Regions from separate parts of the Affinirhizobium helianthi genome, predicted to be linked through region 1. Evidence: riboswitches for the same ligand, from Rfam matches in the RefSeq annotation. Region 1 holds a riboswitch; the other holds the start of a gene.
The links. Region 1 has a riboswitch for S-adenosylmethionine ahead of metA (homoserine O-acetyltransferase MetA). Riboswitches for the same ligand answer to the same signal wherever they lie in the genome.

Region 1 (7,667 bases):
CCTTCATGTCCTGCCATCACAGTCCCGAACGTGCCAATTTGGGAATTGTTCCGGTATTGGTTGATGCTGTTGAATGCTAACGGAAAGTTAACTCCAACAATTACTTATGGATGTAGAAGAGATGTGTCAGCCCTCAAGTTGCTCGCGCAGCATTTCCAGTTCCAGCCATTCCTCTTCCATGGCCGTCAGCTTGGCGCGGAGGGCTTCCAGCTCGGCGGCAATCCGGTTGAAGGCGGCGGCATCCTTGGTGAAGAGGTTCGGATCGGCCATTTTCGCCTCGCGGGCGGCAATGTCCTTCTCGATCTTCTCCATCTCCTTTGGCAGGTTCTCCAGCGCGAATTTCTGCTTGTAGGACAGTTTTGCCTGGCTCTTGGGCTGTGCCGGGGCGGAGGCGGTTTCGGCTTTCGCCTTCTCGCGCTCTGCCTTCTTCTTTTCCTCCAGCGCACCGCGGCGCTGCGCCATCATATCGGTATAGCCACCGGCATATTCGATCCAGCGGCCATCCGGCGCATCCGGGTTCGCCGGCGCAATCGTTGAGGTCACCGTGCGGTCGAGGAAGTCGCGGTCGTGGCTGACGAGAATGACGGTGCCGTTATAGCCCGCCACAATTTCCTGCAACAGGTCCAGCGTCTCGATGTCGAGATCGTTGGTCGGTTCGTCGAGGATCAGAAGGTTGGAGGGCCGGGCCATGATCCGTGCGAGGATCAGGCGGGCGCGCTCGCCACCGGAAAGGTTGCGGATTGGCGTGCGCATCTGCTCCGGCTGGAACAGGAAGTCCTTCATATAGCCTGCCACGTGGCGCTGCTCGCCATTCACCAGCAGGTTTTCGCCGCGACCGTCGGTCAGGTAATGGCTCAGCGTGTCGTCGGGGTTCAGGTCTTCGCGCTTTTGATCGAGTGTTGCGATTTCAAGATTGGTGCCAAGCTTGATGGTGCCGGAATCGGGCTCCAACTGCCCGGTCAGCATTTTCAGAAGCGTCGTCTTGCCCGCACCGTTCGGCCCCACGAGGCCGATGCAATCGCCGCGATGAACGCGCAGCGAAAACGGCGCGACGATCTGGCGTTCGCCATAGCTCTTGGTAATGGCTTCCGCCTCGATCACCAGCTTGCCGCTTTCGCGGCCTTCGCTCACCGATGCCTGAATCGTGCCCTGCGGGCCGCGATGGCCGCGATATTCGGCGCGCAGATTCTGCAATTCGCCGAGGCGGCGCATATTGCGCTTGCGGCGGGCGGAGACACCATAGCGCAGCCAGTGTTCTTCACGCTCGATCTGGCGGCCCAGCTTGTGCTGCTCGATCTCTTCGGCTTCCAGCACGTCGTCGCGCCAGGCTTCGAAATGGGCAAAGCCCTTGTCCATGCGGCGGGAAAGCCCGCGATCCAGCCACACCACGGCGGTGGAAACCTTTTCCAGGAAGCGCCGGTCGTGGGAGATCAGCACCAGCGCGCTGCGGCTCTTCTGCAACTCGCCTTCCAGCCATTCGATGGTCGGCAGGTCCAGATGGTTGGTCGGCTCGTCCAGCATCAGGATGTCTGGCTCAGGCGCCATCACACGCGCCAAGGCGGCGCGGCGCGCTTCACCGCCGGAAAGCCGGTTCGGATCTTCCTGTCCCGTCAGGCCGAGATGGTTCAACAGATAGGTCACGCGGTAGGGGTCGTCGCCCGGTCCAAGGCCCGCTTCGCAATAGGCCTGTACCGTGGTGAAGCCGTTGAAATCCGGGGCCTGTTCCAGATAGCGGATGGTGGAGGAGGGATGACGGAACACCTCGCCCGATTGCGCCTCGACCAGACCCGCCGCAATCTTCATCAGCGTGGACTTGCCCGAGCCGTTGCGCCCGACCAGGCAGATGCGGTCACCCGGTTCCACCTGCAGGTTTGCGCCGTCGAGCAGCGGTGTTCCCCCGAAGCTGAGGCGAATATCGTCGAGCTTGAGAATAGGAGGTGCCATGGGAATCAAGCTCCGCTGCGGTCGTAAGGGCGAGCCAGGAGAAGCGCGCGGCCTTTCGACAGGGTTACGGAGATCACGCCTTCCGCCACGTTGGAAATGGTGCGCGAAGAGCCGAAGGTCAATTTGAAGTTCTTCAGCGGATAGCGGGCGTTGCGGATGGTCAGCCCTTCCAGCGCCGTGAACCCGAGCACGGAAAACAGCGCACCTTTCGGCAGGTCCAGCTCCATGCCGCCATCGTCGCAAAGCGGAAAGGCCTCCTCTTCGCCGGAGGTCAGCATCACCTCGAAATTGTCTTCCGCGAGGCTGAGCGCCGAAAGATAATGTTGCAGCACATGGTCCGACCGCTCGCCGCCCAGAGCACCCACCAGGATCAGACGTTCCGCCCCGCGTGAAATGGCTTCCGCAATGGCAATCTCGCCATCGGTTGCCGCCTTGGAGACGGGGTAGGCGCGGCGCTCCACCTTGGGATAGGCCGCCTTCAGCGCATCGTCGCTGGAATCGAAATCACCCACCCATAGTTCCGGTGTCAGACCGAGCGGCTGCGCATGGCGAATGCCGCTATCGGCGGCAATCACGCGGCTGCCGCTGGTGACGGCACGAAGTCTATCGGTGACGGTAATGTTTCCGCCAAGCAGAATGGAAAAGGTCGGTGTGCTCATGCGCCAGCCCATAGCCTATTCGGGCAGGTGAAGCAAAGCGCTTCCGCGCGCGGTTCACTTGGTTTTGTCGGTGTTTCCAGCGATGATCTCTGGCTAGTGATGCATACGCAATAATGCTAGGCCGTAGCTCTTCAGAGTTCTCGTGGTGCGGATAAAGTTTTGGAGAATGTTTTATGGGGTATTGTCAAGCTCGACTCGACGCGTCACACATTATGTATCCCGTGAGGGATTGGGTTCGCCGAGAGGAAGAGATGGGTTGGATGCCTTTTCTCTTCTTCTCGACTGTCCGCATTGGCTACGCTAACCTAAACAGTTTGGACCTGTTTAGTCATCGGTTGTGGAGGCCGACGAGTCAGCAAATCGCGTCTGATCTCAGAAAAGCAAAAGCACAGAATTGACGCAAGCTCTCTATCGGCGTATGCGAGACTTATCCCGTGGTGATTTGGCCGGTCGGCTTGCAGCCACGTTAAACAAGTGGCTAAAAAGACCGGGTATGAAACCGGTCCGTTGTGACCGGTTTTTTTGTTTGTCGAGTTCGAACCATGCCGATCAAGATTCCAGATACCTTGCCTGCTTTTGAAGCCCTGGTCAGCGAGGGCGTGCGGGTCATGACCGAGACGGTCGCCGTGCGTCAGGATATCCGTCCGCTGCAAATCGGGTTGCTGAACCTGATGCCGAACAAGATCAAGACCGAAGTGCAGATGGCGCGTCTCGTTGGCGCATCGCCGCTGCAGGTGGAGCTTTCGCTGGTGCGTGTCGGCGGGCACAAGGCCAAGAACACATCGGAAGAACATCTTCTGTCCTTCTACAATACCTGGGAAGAAGTGAAGCACCGCAAGTTCGATGGCTTCATCATCACGGGCGCGCCGGTGGAACTGCTTGCCTTCGAGGAAGTCACCTATTGGGACGAGATGCAGCAGATCTTCGACTGGACGGCTACCAATGTGCATTCAACGCTGAATGTGTGCTGGGGGGCCATGGCTGCCATCTATCACTTCCACAAGGTGCCGAAGCATGAGTTGAAGGAGAAGGCGTTTGGGGTCTATCGCCATCGCAATCTCTGCCCGTCTTCCATTTATCTCAACGGCTTTTCGGATGATTTCCAGGTTCCGGTGTCGCGCTGGACCGAGGTTCGCCGCGCCGATATCGAAAAGGTGCCTGGCCTCGAAATCCTGATGGAATCGGATGAGATGGGCGTGTGCCTGGTGCATGAGAAAAAGTGCAACCGCCTCTATATGTTCAATCACGTGGAGTATGATTCCACCTCGCTGGCGGATGAATATTTCCGCGATGTGAATGCAGGCGTGCCGATCAAGATGCCGCACAACTACTTCCCGCATAATGATGTGGCGCTGACGCCGCAGAACCGCTGGCGCAGCCATGCGCATCTGTTCTTCGGCAACTGGATCAACGAGATCTACCAGACCACGCATTACGATCTGGACAAGATCGGCACTGTTTGAGCCGCTTTTGCGCATTGCAGTGCATTCGAAAATGGCGCAGTTTGCCGCCCGGTTTCATAGGCATGACAGGATACAGGCATGACGACGCAAGGTGAGATTTTCGGCACCACTCCGAAGGGCGAAACAGTCTATCGAGTCAGCATTTCCGGTGGCGGGCTGACTGCGCATGTCATCACCTGGGGCGCCGTTATTCAGGATCTGCGTCTTGAAGGCCACGAAGAGCCGCTGGTTCTGGGCTTCCAGAACTTTGAGGATTATCCGAAATATTCCTCCTATTTCGGCGCAACTCCGGGCCGTGTTGCCAACCGTATCGGCAAGGGTCAGTTCACGCTGGATGGCAAGAACTATCAGGTGGACCTGAACCAGGACGGCAATACGCATCTGCATGGCGGAAGCGATGGCCTTGGCAAAACGAACTGGACGATCATCGCCCATTCGAACAACAAGGTGATCCTTCAGGTCACCGATACGGATGGTCGCGGCGGCTATCCCGGCAATTGCACGGTGACGGCCACCTATGAGCTGAAGGATGACGGCGTTTTGAACGTTGTTTATGAGAGCGTGACAGACCAGCCGACGCTCGCCAATATCTGCCAGCACACCTATTTCAACCTGGATGGCCGCGACGATATTCTGGGCCACGACATCATGATCGCGGCCGATCATTATCTGGAACTGGACGAGCATCAGGTGCCGACGGGCAAGCAGATTGCCGTTGAAGGCACGCCGATGGATCTGCGCCAGCTTGGCCCCATCCGTCGCGATGATGGCAAGGGCCATCAGGTGGAATTCGATCACAATTACTGCCTGTCGAACGAGCGCACCGAAAAGCGTTCCGTTGCCCTTGTGCGCAGCGTCAACTCCGGCGTGTCGCTGGAGGTTCGCACCACTGAGCCCGGCGTCCAGCTCTATGCGGGCTTCAAGTTGAAGCCGACGGTGCCGGGCCTTTCCGGCAAGCTCTATGGGCCTTATGCGGGTCTTTGCCTGGAAACGCAGATCTGGCCGGATGCCATCAATCATCCGGGCTTCCCGAATGCGGTGCTGCGTCCGGGTGAGGTTCTTCGGCAGGAAACGGATTACGTGTTCAGCAAAAGCTGAGCACGGAGGCTGGCGATGGCTGGTTTCAATCCGCTGATCGAAAGCATCTCGCCTCCGCCCGTGCCATCCGTTCAGGCATGGGCGCGCAGCTATGATGGTGCCAAGGGGCCGCTCATCGATCTTTCCCAGGCGGTTCCCGGTTATCCAGCGCATCCGCACATGCTGGAACTATTGGGAAAGGCTGCTTCCTCGCGCGCATCCACCGGCTATGGCCCGATTGAAGGGGAGGCGGTCTTGCGAGCCGCCTATGCCGTACATTCGGCGGGCGTCTACCATGCGGCCCTGACGGCGGAAAATGTCCACATCACCTCGGGCTGCAATCAGGCTTTCATCTGTGCGGTCATGGCGGTGGCCGGTGCCGGCGATGCGGTCCTGATGACCAATCCCTATTACTTTAACCACCAGACCACTCTTGCCATGCTTGGCATTGGCACAAAGCTTGTGGCCTGTTCGGCAGAACGCGGTTTCCTGCCAAGGGTTCCGGATATCGCAGACGCCATCACTCCTGAGGTCAAGGCATTGGCCCTCGTTTCGCCCAACAACCCTACAGGTGCGGTCTATCCACCTGCGTTGTTGGACGAGATTGCAGACCTCTGCCAGAGCCGCGGCATCTGGCTTATCCTGGATGAGACCTATCGCGACTTTCTACCCGATGCTGAAGCGCAGCCGCATTCACTGTTTTCCCGGCCTGACTGGCAGGATCACATCGTCTCGCTCTACAGCTTCTCCAAGAGCTTTTGCATTCCGGGGCATCGGCTGGGTGCCATCACGGCAGGTCCTCAATTTGTGCGCCAGGTCGCCAAGATCATGGATAACCTGCAAATCTGCGCACCACGGGCAGCGCAGACTGCTGTGGCAGAGGCCATTCCACGTCTCAAATCCTGGCGCGAGGAAAACAGGCAGGAAATCATGCGGCGGGCGGATGCGCTGCGGGCCGTCGTGGCTGGGCTTGCGGGCTGGCAGCTGGATGCGATAGGTGCCTATTTCGCCTTCATTCGCCATCCCCATGAGGGGAAATCCTCCGCAGAGGTGGCACAGGCACTGGCGAAAAATGCGGGTGTTTCGTGCATTCCGGGCAGCTATTTCGGCGAGGGGCAGGAGGCCTATCTGCGTTTCGCCTTCGCCAATGCAGATGTCGAAGGCATCCGTGCGCTGGGTGCGCGTCTTTCATCCTTCTCCTTGTGATCACGTGAAGATCGAGGCGGCAAAGAACAGGATCGCCTTGAAGATGGCGTAGATCACGCCTGCCACCAGGAAGAGGGAGACGATGCCTAAGCCTATGCCGAGCATGACCCACAGCCCATCCTTTTCCAGAATGCCGAAGGCCATGATGCAGAGGGCCACTGCCGGCAGCATGTTGCCGAGCGGGATGGGCAGGGCCAGAATAATCGACAGGATCAGGCAGAAAATGCCGATCGCCTTTTCCATGCCGGGCGAGGCGAGGGCGGAAAGCCGGGGCTTCAGCATTCTTTCCGCCTTGGCAATCCATGGTTCGATCTTGCCAACCATTCCGGCAAAGTCAGAGCGCAGCATTGAGCGTTTCGCAATGAGTTGCGGCAGCCACGGCTTTTTGCCAAGCGCCATCTGAAGGCTGAGGAAGACCAGTGGAATGCCCAGAATGGCAGAGGTTCCCGGCGGCGTGGGAATGGTATTCGGCATGGCAAAGATGAAGAGCAGCGCACCGAAGGCGCGGTCCTTCATGGCAAGCAGAAGATCGCTCACGGCAATGCGTTCTTGCGTCACATCGTCCGCCAGCGCTCTCAAGATGTGAGAAAAGCTCTGCGGCCGTTCCTCTTCCGGTGCCTTGCGATCGTCTGGTTCCGAGAAGGAGGGTAACGGTTCTGGAAGGGCCATGAAACTCTCAGGTAGCCGGGAAGGCTTGTTGATCACGTGCGGATTCTGCCACGCAAAGGTGGCCATTTCGTTGCGATTTTATGAGGTCTTGATGAAGAAAAGGCGCTCGAAGCGTGTTCGAGCGCCCTTTCGCGGTTGATGATCATCAAGGATCAGAACTGCATGTCTTCTTCAAAGCCTGCATCGTCTTCGGCGGGCTGTTCTTCTGCCGGCGTTTCTGCGGCCTGCGCCTCATCGCCACCTAGCATGCCAGCTATGGCATTGCCCAGCAGCACGCCACCGGCCACGCCCATGGCCGTCTGCGCGGCACCTGCCAGAAAGCCGCCGCCACGGGCGGGCTGGGGCTGGCCAAAGCCCTGTGCCGTCTGCTGCCCACCCCACGGATTGCGTGGGCCGGACTGCGGGCCGTTGGGCATCATGCCCTGGGGGGCTTGCGTCTGCGGCACGGGCCGGGCCGGCTGCGATGCGCTGCCGAACAGGCTGGAGAAGAAGCCGCCGCCAGATGCCGGGCGGGAGGAGAGCTGGTATTCCAGTTCCTCGATCCGCCGCTGCGCGTCGTTCAGCGCCTGCTCCTGCACAACGATCGTCTGCGCCATGTAATAGGGTGCTCCCGGCTGGCTGGCGATGCGATCACGAATGAAGGCATCCG
Region 2 (7,667 bases), on a different contig from region 1:
CACTGGCCGCTGCTAGTGTTTTACCGCACCCTCACATTGGATCAATCGCCCGATGTTTTGGAGACTTTGGCGCTGTTGCTTGCATGCATGGCCATAAGTATCTTGAGCTATCGTTACGTTGAACGTCCAATAATCGAATCTAAGCGGACGATTGCTCGATACTTAACCGCCTGCGCTTGCACCGCGGCGGCGGCGGGTGTCGCCATCCATCATTGGCAAGGCGTCCCTGCTCGTTTGCCAGAGGATGTCATTGCCTATGCCGCCGGTGCAAACGACTATAGCTCACGCCGACCCACCTGCCATAGAACGGATGCATTCAATCCACCCCTTGAGCAGTCCTGTCGTTACGGGGATCAAGCGGCAACGCCCGAATTTGCTATTTGGGGTGACAGCCATGGCGTAGAGCTTGGTGAAGCAATAGGCGCACATCTGGCAAAGCAGGGACGGTCCATCCTAGGCGTGACCTACTCGTCATGCCCACCGGCCCTCAATTTTAAAGCTCCACTACAAAAGGGCTGCGAGGCCTTCACTGAGAAGGCAGTTGAGTATCTCGTCAACAAACACAACATCAAGACCGTTTTTCTGGCTGCTTACTACGAGTTTTACATGAACTCGCCGGGTGAACGCGACTTGTTGGCGGGGCTAACACAGACAGTAGCAGCCCTCGCAGCAGCAGGAAAGAATGTCGTACTCATTGCGTCTAATCCAGAGATCCCGGGGGTAAGCATACCCCAAGCTGCCGCCAGACTCGCGATGGTTGGTCAAGTCGATACTCTTGCTGTCACGTTGGAGGAGCATTACAGATACAGTGCAGTTGCTCACCATCAACTCAGCACTCTGGCCGCAAGACATGATCATGTCAGCGTTTTTGATCCAGCTGACACCCTTTGCCATGAGAGGCGATGCAGGCTGGTTGTCGAGGGTAAGCCGCTTCTATTCGATGACAACCACCTTAGCCGGACAGGAGCTGCCATGGTTGCGGCTGCGATGGTAAAATACTGGGAACGTCGCTAATCCTCCACAAGGCGGGCAGTAGCCCATGCGACAAACCCCGTACCGCGAGGAGCAGTTGCTGGCCAGATAATGCCACGCCATTAAGCGCGATCTGGCGAACAGGCGGCATGTACAGCCATCGGCTTTTCCGGTTGCCGATCCGTTACGGAACCATGCCTGTTGGTGTTAGCAGCCCGCTCGAGCGTGATGAAGGATTGAGACTACGAGTGGCTGGAGCGGGTGAAGGGAATCGAACCCTCGTATTCAGCTTGGGAAGCTGCTGCTCTACCATTGAGCTACACCCGCATGACAGGGCCTGAGAATTAGCATCAGGACCATTGGCATTTCAAGCAAAAACCGAGCGGGCTGGTTTACCCGCGGAAATGCTTCGAGAGCTTGAGGCCCTGCGCCTGATAGTTGGAACCGAGGCTTGAACCGTAGAGGCCTTGCGGGCGTTCCTGCATGTGCTCATAGACCAGACGGCCGACAATCTGCCCATGTTCGAGAATGAACGGCACCTCATGGCTGCGGACCTCAAGGACTGCACGGCTGCCAGTACCGCCTGCTGCGGCATGGCCGAAGCCCGGATCGAAGAAGCCCGCATAATGCACGCGAAACTCCCCGACCAGCGGGTCATAGGGGGTCATTTCCGCCGCATAGAGCGGCGGTACGTGAACCGCCTCGCGCGACACGAGAATGTAGAACTCATCCGGATCGAGGATCAAGTCGTCACGGCCACGGCTGTAGAGCGGCTCCCAGAAATCCAGCACATCATGCTGCGCCTTGCGATCCACATCGATCACCGAAGTATGGTGCTTGCCGCGATAGCCGATCAGGCCATCCGGCCCTGCCCCCTTGAGATCGATCGAGAGCGCGATACCGCCGCCGGAAACATTCGGCATTTCGCTCGCCACCAGCGTCTCTTCATGGTGGAGGGCAAGAACTTCCGCTTCGCTGAGCAGCGCATGGCCGACACGGAACCGGATCTGCGACAGGCGTGAACCGCGGCGCACGATGACCGGGAAGGTGCGCGGCGAGATTTCCAGATAGAGGGGCCCCGAATAGCCAGCCGGGATCTTGTCGAACTCCTGGGCGTAGTCGACCATCACGCGGGTAAAGATGTCCAGGCGCCCCGTCGAACTCTTCGGATTGGTCGAGGCGGAAAGCTCGGCTGGAAGATCCAGGCTTTCCATCAGCGGCACGATGTAGACACAGCCCGTTTCAAGCACCGCGCCCTGTTCAAGATCGATCTCGTGAAGGGTAAGCCGCTCCAGCTTGTCGGCAACCGTGTGATTGCGGCCCGGCATGAAGCTGGCGCGAACGCGCAGCGCCTTGGAGCCGAGCCTCAGATCGAGGCTGGCCGGCTGGATCTGGTCGGCATCCAGTTGAGCCTCGCTCTTCAGCTTGCCCGCCTCAAAAAGTGCGCCGATCGCGCGATCCGCCAAAATGCCAGCTTTACGTTCCATTGAACCTATTCCTTAATCGGGGGACAAAAGCAAAAGCGGGGAATTGACGCAAGCTCTCTATCGGCGTATGCGAGACTTATCCCGTGGTGATTTGGCCGGTCGGCTTGCAGCCACGTTAAACAAGTGGCTAAAAGGACCGGGTGCAAAACCGGTCCGTCTGCGACCGGTTTTTTTTGTTTGTGGAATGGGACACGCATATGAGCAAGACCTGGCGCCCGGCAACCAAGCTCGTTCACGAAGGCACGCTGCGTTCGCCTTTCGGTGAGACATCCGAAGCAATCTTTCTCACACAGGGCTTCGTTTACGAAAACTCGGCATCCGCAGAGGCCCGCTTCAAGGGCGAGACCGACGGCTTCATCTACGCGCGCTATGGCAGCCCCACCAACGACATGTTCGAAAAGCGCATGATTGCGCTGGAAGGGGCTGAAGACGCCCGCGCTACCGCATCCGGCATGGCCGCCGTTTCCGCTGCCATTCTTTGCCAGGTCAAGGCAGGCGACCATATTGTTGCAGCCCGCGCCCTGTTCGGCTCCTGCCGCTACATCGTGGAAACGCTTGCCCCCAAATATGGCGTGGAATGCACGCTGGTGGACGGTCGCGACCTGAAAAACTGGGAAGCCGCCATTCGTCCCAACACCAAGGTCATGTTCCTGGAAAGCCCGACCAATCCGACGCTGGAAGTGGTGGATATTGCCGGCGTGGCAAAGCTTGCCAACCAGATCGGCGCCAAGCTGGTGGTCGACAATGTTTTCGCAACACCGCTTTTCCAGAAGCCGCTGGAACTGGGCGCGCATGTCGTCGTCTATTCCGCGACCAAGCACATCGACGGCCAGGGGCGCTGCCTCGGCGGCATCGTTCTGTCCAGCAAGGACTGGATCAATGAGAACCTGCACGATTACTTCCGCCACACCGGGCCGGCCATGTCTCCCTTCAATGCCTGGACGCTTCTGAAGGGTCTGGAAACACTGCCGCTGCGCGTGAAGCAGCAGACGCAGACTGCGGCGCGCCTTGCCGACTTCCTGGCCGATCAGGGCAAGGTGGCCAAGGTCATCTATCCGGGACGCAAGGACCATCCGCAGGCCGATATCATCGCCAAGCAGATGACCGGCGGCTCAACGCTGGTCTGCTTCGAGCTGAAGGGCGGCAAGGATGCAGCCTTCGCGCTTCAGGATGCGCTGGAGGTGGTGAAGATTTCCAACAATCTGGGCGACGCCAAGAGCCTGATCACGCATCCAGCGACAACCACACACAAGAACCTGACCGACGAAGCGCGGGCAGAGCTTGGCATTTCCGCTGGCACCTTGCGCATTTCCTGCGGTATCGAGGACACGGACGATCTGATCGACGATCTGGCGCAGGCGCTGTCGAAGGTCGCCAACTGACATGTTTACCTTGACGGTTAGGATTAACCGTCAAATTTAGGGGGTTCACGGCTTCTGGAGCGGGCGCATTTCTTGACCTTGCGCCCGACCTGTACGATATCCCTTCTACGCAATGAGGTATGGCACATGTACCGTGCACGGACGAAGGATATCGAAGTCGAGGTGGAGCCCTATTATCTGGAGGATCAGTCCGATCCAGATGAGAACCGCTACGTCTGGGGCTACAAGGTTGTTATTGCCAATCACTCCTCTCACACTGTGAGATTGATGCACCGCTACTGGCACATCACGGATCAAAACGGTGTTGTCGATGAGGTGGAAGGCCCCGGTGTGGTGGGTGAGCAGCCGCGGCTGGAGCCGGGCGATACCTATGAATATTCATCCGGCTGCCCGCTCGACACGCCATCCGGCATGATGTTCGGCCATTACCAGATGCAAACCGATGACGGGCAAACCTTCATCGTCGATATTCCGGCCTTCTCGCTGGATTCCCCCGGCCTTCTGCGCACGCTGAACTGAAGCTCTGAGACTTCGGAGTTCATGCTGTTTCGCGAGCTTATCGCTTTTCAAAAAACCGGCGGCATGCGCCAATAGTCACGCGGTTCAGTGAACCCGTGGCATAGAGACTGTCAGGCCGGGGCGCTGAAAGCTGCCTCGTATGGGTAGTTATAAGTGACACCTTTCAGCGCCCCGTTCAGCGGTTTTTGCACGCGACTCCGGTCTCTCTGCCTGGAATGATGGGGAAGCCCTTTGACCGCCGCCTGACCGAAACCGGCCGGACTACAGACGGCGAAGCCTGACCCTCACCACTCCCCATGTGTGCCGCACAGGCACGCCCGGCGCGCTCCTTCGGAGATGAAGAGGCAGGCTGACGTCCGACGCCTGACCGCTTCCTCCGTTGTCGCCAGAGGGAGACCATTTTCCGCGCACCCGGACATGAGGGTTTTGCGTCTTGCCCCTCACACCCGCGCCGGCCCCGCATCGCCAGCACGCCTGCTGGTGTAACCGTTGCGGAACGGCCAAATTCAAACACAGGTTTTGGGGCTGGCGTATGGAAAAATGCTAAGTGGTTGATGGGGTTGGGCGGCTCTCAGCAGCTATACACCTACCCGAACACTGCTTTGCCGATGACGGGCGTGGAGGGAACCGCCATCTCGCGCGGCTCCAGCAGGCCTGCGGAAAAGCCGAGCCCGCCCGTCTCACCATGGCCAACGCAAAAGCCTTGGCCATTGTGAGGCGGGATTATCGGCACCGGAGACCGGCATCAGGCAGTGTGGTCAGTTCGGTTTGAATTCCGAAGCATCGTAGCGATAGGTGGTGGAGCAGAACTCGCAGGTGACGGAGATTTCGCCGTTCTCGAGGCTCTCCTCAATCTCCTCTGCCGAGAAGCCACCCAGCACGCCCTTGATCTTGTCGCGCGAGCAACTGCAACGATCCATGACGATCTGCGGCTCATAGACCCGCACGCCCCGCTCATGGAACAGGCGATAGAGCAGCCGTTCAATGCCCACCTGCGGATCGGTCAATTCGTCCGTATCCACCGTTTCCACCAGCATGCTGGCTTCGGCCCAGGCGTCATCCTCGACGAAATCCGCATCGCGCTCATCGCCATCGCCGCCGTGGATATCCGGCTGGCGCATCCGCTCCGGCGCTTCCGGCAGGAACTGCGCCAGAACACCACCGGCACGCCAGGCATGGCGGGCCTTGCCATCGGCATCGCGATCGAACAATTCCGCGACACCCAGCCGAACCTTGGTGGGGATCTGCTCTGACTGGCGGAAATAGACACCGGCAATTTCTTCCAGAGACGAGCCATCGAGCGGCACGATGCCCTGATAGGGCTGCATGCCATGGCCCTGATCGATGGTGAAGGCCAGAACGCCGTGGCCCATAAGCTCGGTCGGCGAAACCTTGCCTGCCTTCACCGCAGCATCCAGCGCCGCTTCATCGAAGCGGGCATAGGCGCGCATGTTCTGCGGGCTGGTGAAATCCGCCACCAGGAGATCGACCGGGCCATCGCCCTTGGTCTGCACGGTAAAGCGGCCTTCAAACTTCAAGGACGTGCCGATGAGCGCGGTCAGGACAATGGCCTCGGCCAGCAGACGCGCAACGGGCGCAGGATAATCGTGACGTCCCAGAATCTGGTTCAGAAGCGGGCCCATCTGCACCGCACGGCCGCGCACATCCAGACCTTCCACCTGGAAGGGGACAACGCGATCATCGCCTGCAAGTTGAAGTTCACTGAGATCGACGGTGGCTTCTGCCATGACTTGACTCCTTCGCGCCGGAGCTTTCCATTTCGCACATATGGCGCCTCAGCGGAACCGCTTACTGCATAATTCCTTAAATCGAACCCGATTTTAAGGCAAAAATTATGCAGCAAATTTAAAGCGTTACAGCGTCCTTTGTGCGCCATATAGGACGCAGGGCGCTGTAAGTATGGAAACAGGCCGACGATTTTTGTGTTGGATCGCGCCCCGGAAAACGGAGGCAGCATTTGAAGACCGACACATGGGAATGCCGCCTGCCGAAATCAAGGCAGACGGCAAAGTGCCGACGATCCGGTTCTGCTTTGGCCAGAGGCATTTCCCGACGGAAAACCGGAGACCGCTTTTTCTGGAAAGGCTCTAGATCGCGCCGAAGCACCAGGCCAGAACAGACTTCTGCGCATGCAGGCGGTTTTCCGCCTCATCGAAGACCACAGACTGCGGGCCATCGATAACCTCATCGGTGACTTCCTCACCGCGATGGGCGGGCAGGCAGTGCATGAACAGGGCATCCTTATTGGCCTTTGCCATCAGCTGCTCATTCACCTGGAATGGCTGGAAGATGTTATGGCCACGGGCCTTATGCTCCTGGTTCATCGAGACCCAGGTATCGGTGACGACCATATCCGCACCTTCAACGGCACGCTCCGCATCATGGCACAGCATGATATCGCCGCCATTGTTGCGTGCCCAGTTCAGGTACTTGTCCAGCGGCTCGGAGCCCAGCGGCACGGCCATATTCATGCGATAGCCGAAGCGCGCAGCACCTTCGACGAAAGAATGCAGCACATTGTTGCCATCGCCCGTCCAGGCAAATGTCTTGCCAGCAACCGGGCCGCGATGTTCTTCATAGGTCAGAAGATCCGCCATGATCTGACAGGGATGGGTCTCATCCGTCAGGCCATTGATGACCGGAACCGTTGCATGCTCTGCCAATTCCAGCAGGCGCGTGTGGTCCGTGGTGCGGATCATGATGGCATCGACATAGCGCGACAGAACGCGGGCCGTATCGCCAATGGTTTCAGCGCGGCCAAGCTGCATTTCCGTGCCGGAGAGAAACAGCGTTTCGCCGCCCAGCTGGCGCATGCCCACATCGAAGGAGACGCGGGTGCGCGTGGACGGCTTTTCAAAGATCATGGCCAGCATCTTGCCCGCCAGCGGCTTATCCGCGGTGCCAGCCTTGGTGGCCTGCTTGCGGGTGCGTGCATCATCCAGAATGGTGCGCAACTCACCGGCGGAGACGGCAGAGAAATCGAGAAAATGCTTCGGAGATGCCATGATACAATCCATTGAGCCCCGATGGGCTATTGAGGCGCCGTCCGGCGGCCCGTTTCGCTCAAAACCTGCCGGCTTCAGGCCGACTTCTTCAACTGCTCGTTATGTAGCTTTTCCGCTGCGCGCTCAATGCGGGCAATGCCTTCGCGCGCCTCTTCCGCAGTGACCACCAGCGGCGGAAGCAGACGGATGACGTTATCACCCGCGGGAACGCCCAGAATATGCTCCTCGCGCATGGCCGTGACCAGCTCACCCGCCGGGACGCGCGCCTTGATGCCGAGCAT

Region 2: another riboswitch for S-adenosylmethionine. It lies ahead of ACFSE1_RS07420 (O-succinylhomoserine sulfhydrylase); the one in region 1 lies ahead of metA (homoserine O-acetyltransferase MetA).

Annotation. Positions count from the first base shown of each region.
Region 1 covers NZ_JBHUEQ010000023.1:90,531-98,197, forward strand. The annotation lists gene ACFSE1_RS12580 (ABC-F family ATP-binding cassette domain-containing protein) at 127-1,944, opposite strand; gene ACFSE1_RS12585 (thiamine diphosphokinase) at 1,950-2,603, opposite strand; SAM riboswitch at 3,028-3,106, shown strand; gene metA (homoserine O-acetyltransferase MetA) at 3,146-4,066, shown strand; gene ACFSE1_RS12595 (aldose epimerase family protein) at 4,145-5,164, shown strand; gene ACFSE1_RS12600 (aminotransferase) at 5,180-6,349, shown strand; gene ACFSE1_RS12605 (exopolysaccharide biosynthesis protein) at 6,350-7,018, opposite strand; gene ACFSE1_RS12610 (DUF2076 domain-containing protein) at 7,171-7,667, opposite strand, start outside.
Region 2 covers NZ_JBHUEQ010000013.1:31,958-39,624, reverse strand. The annotation lists gene ACFSE1_RS07435 (acyltransferase family protein) at 1-1,014, shown strand, start outside; tRNA gene ACFSE1_RS07430 (tRNA-Gly) at 1,226-1,299, opposite strand; gene ACFSE1_RS07425 (2'-deoxycytidine 5'-triphosphate deaminase) at 1,365-2,459, opposite strand; SAM riboswitch at 2,533-2,611, shown strand; gene ACFSE1_RS07420 (O-succinylhomoserine sulfhydrylase) at 2,657-3,841, shown strand; gene apaG (Co2+/Mg2+ efflux protein ApaG) at 3,968-4,360, shown strand; partial or broken gene ACFSE1_RS07410 (thiazole synthase) at 4,947-5,100, opposite strand; gene ACFSE1_RS07405 (Hsp33 family molecular chaperone) at 5,119-6,108, opposite strand; gene argF (ornithine carbamoyltransferase) at 6,469-7,386, opposite strand; gene ACFSE1_RS07395 (aspartate aminotransferase family protein) at 7,461-7,667, opposite strand, start outside.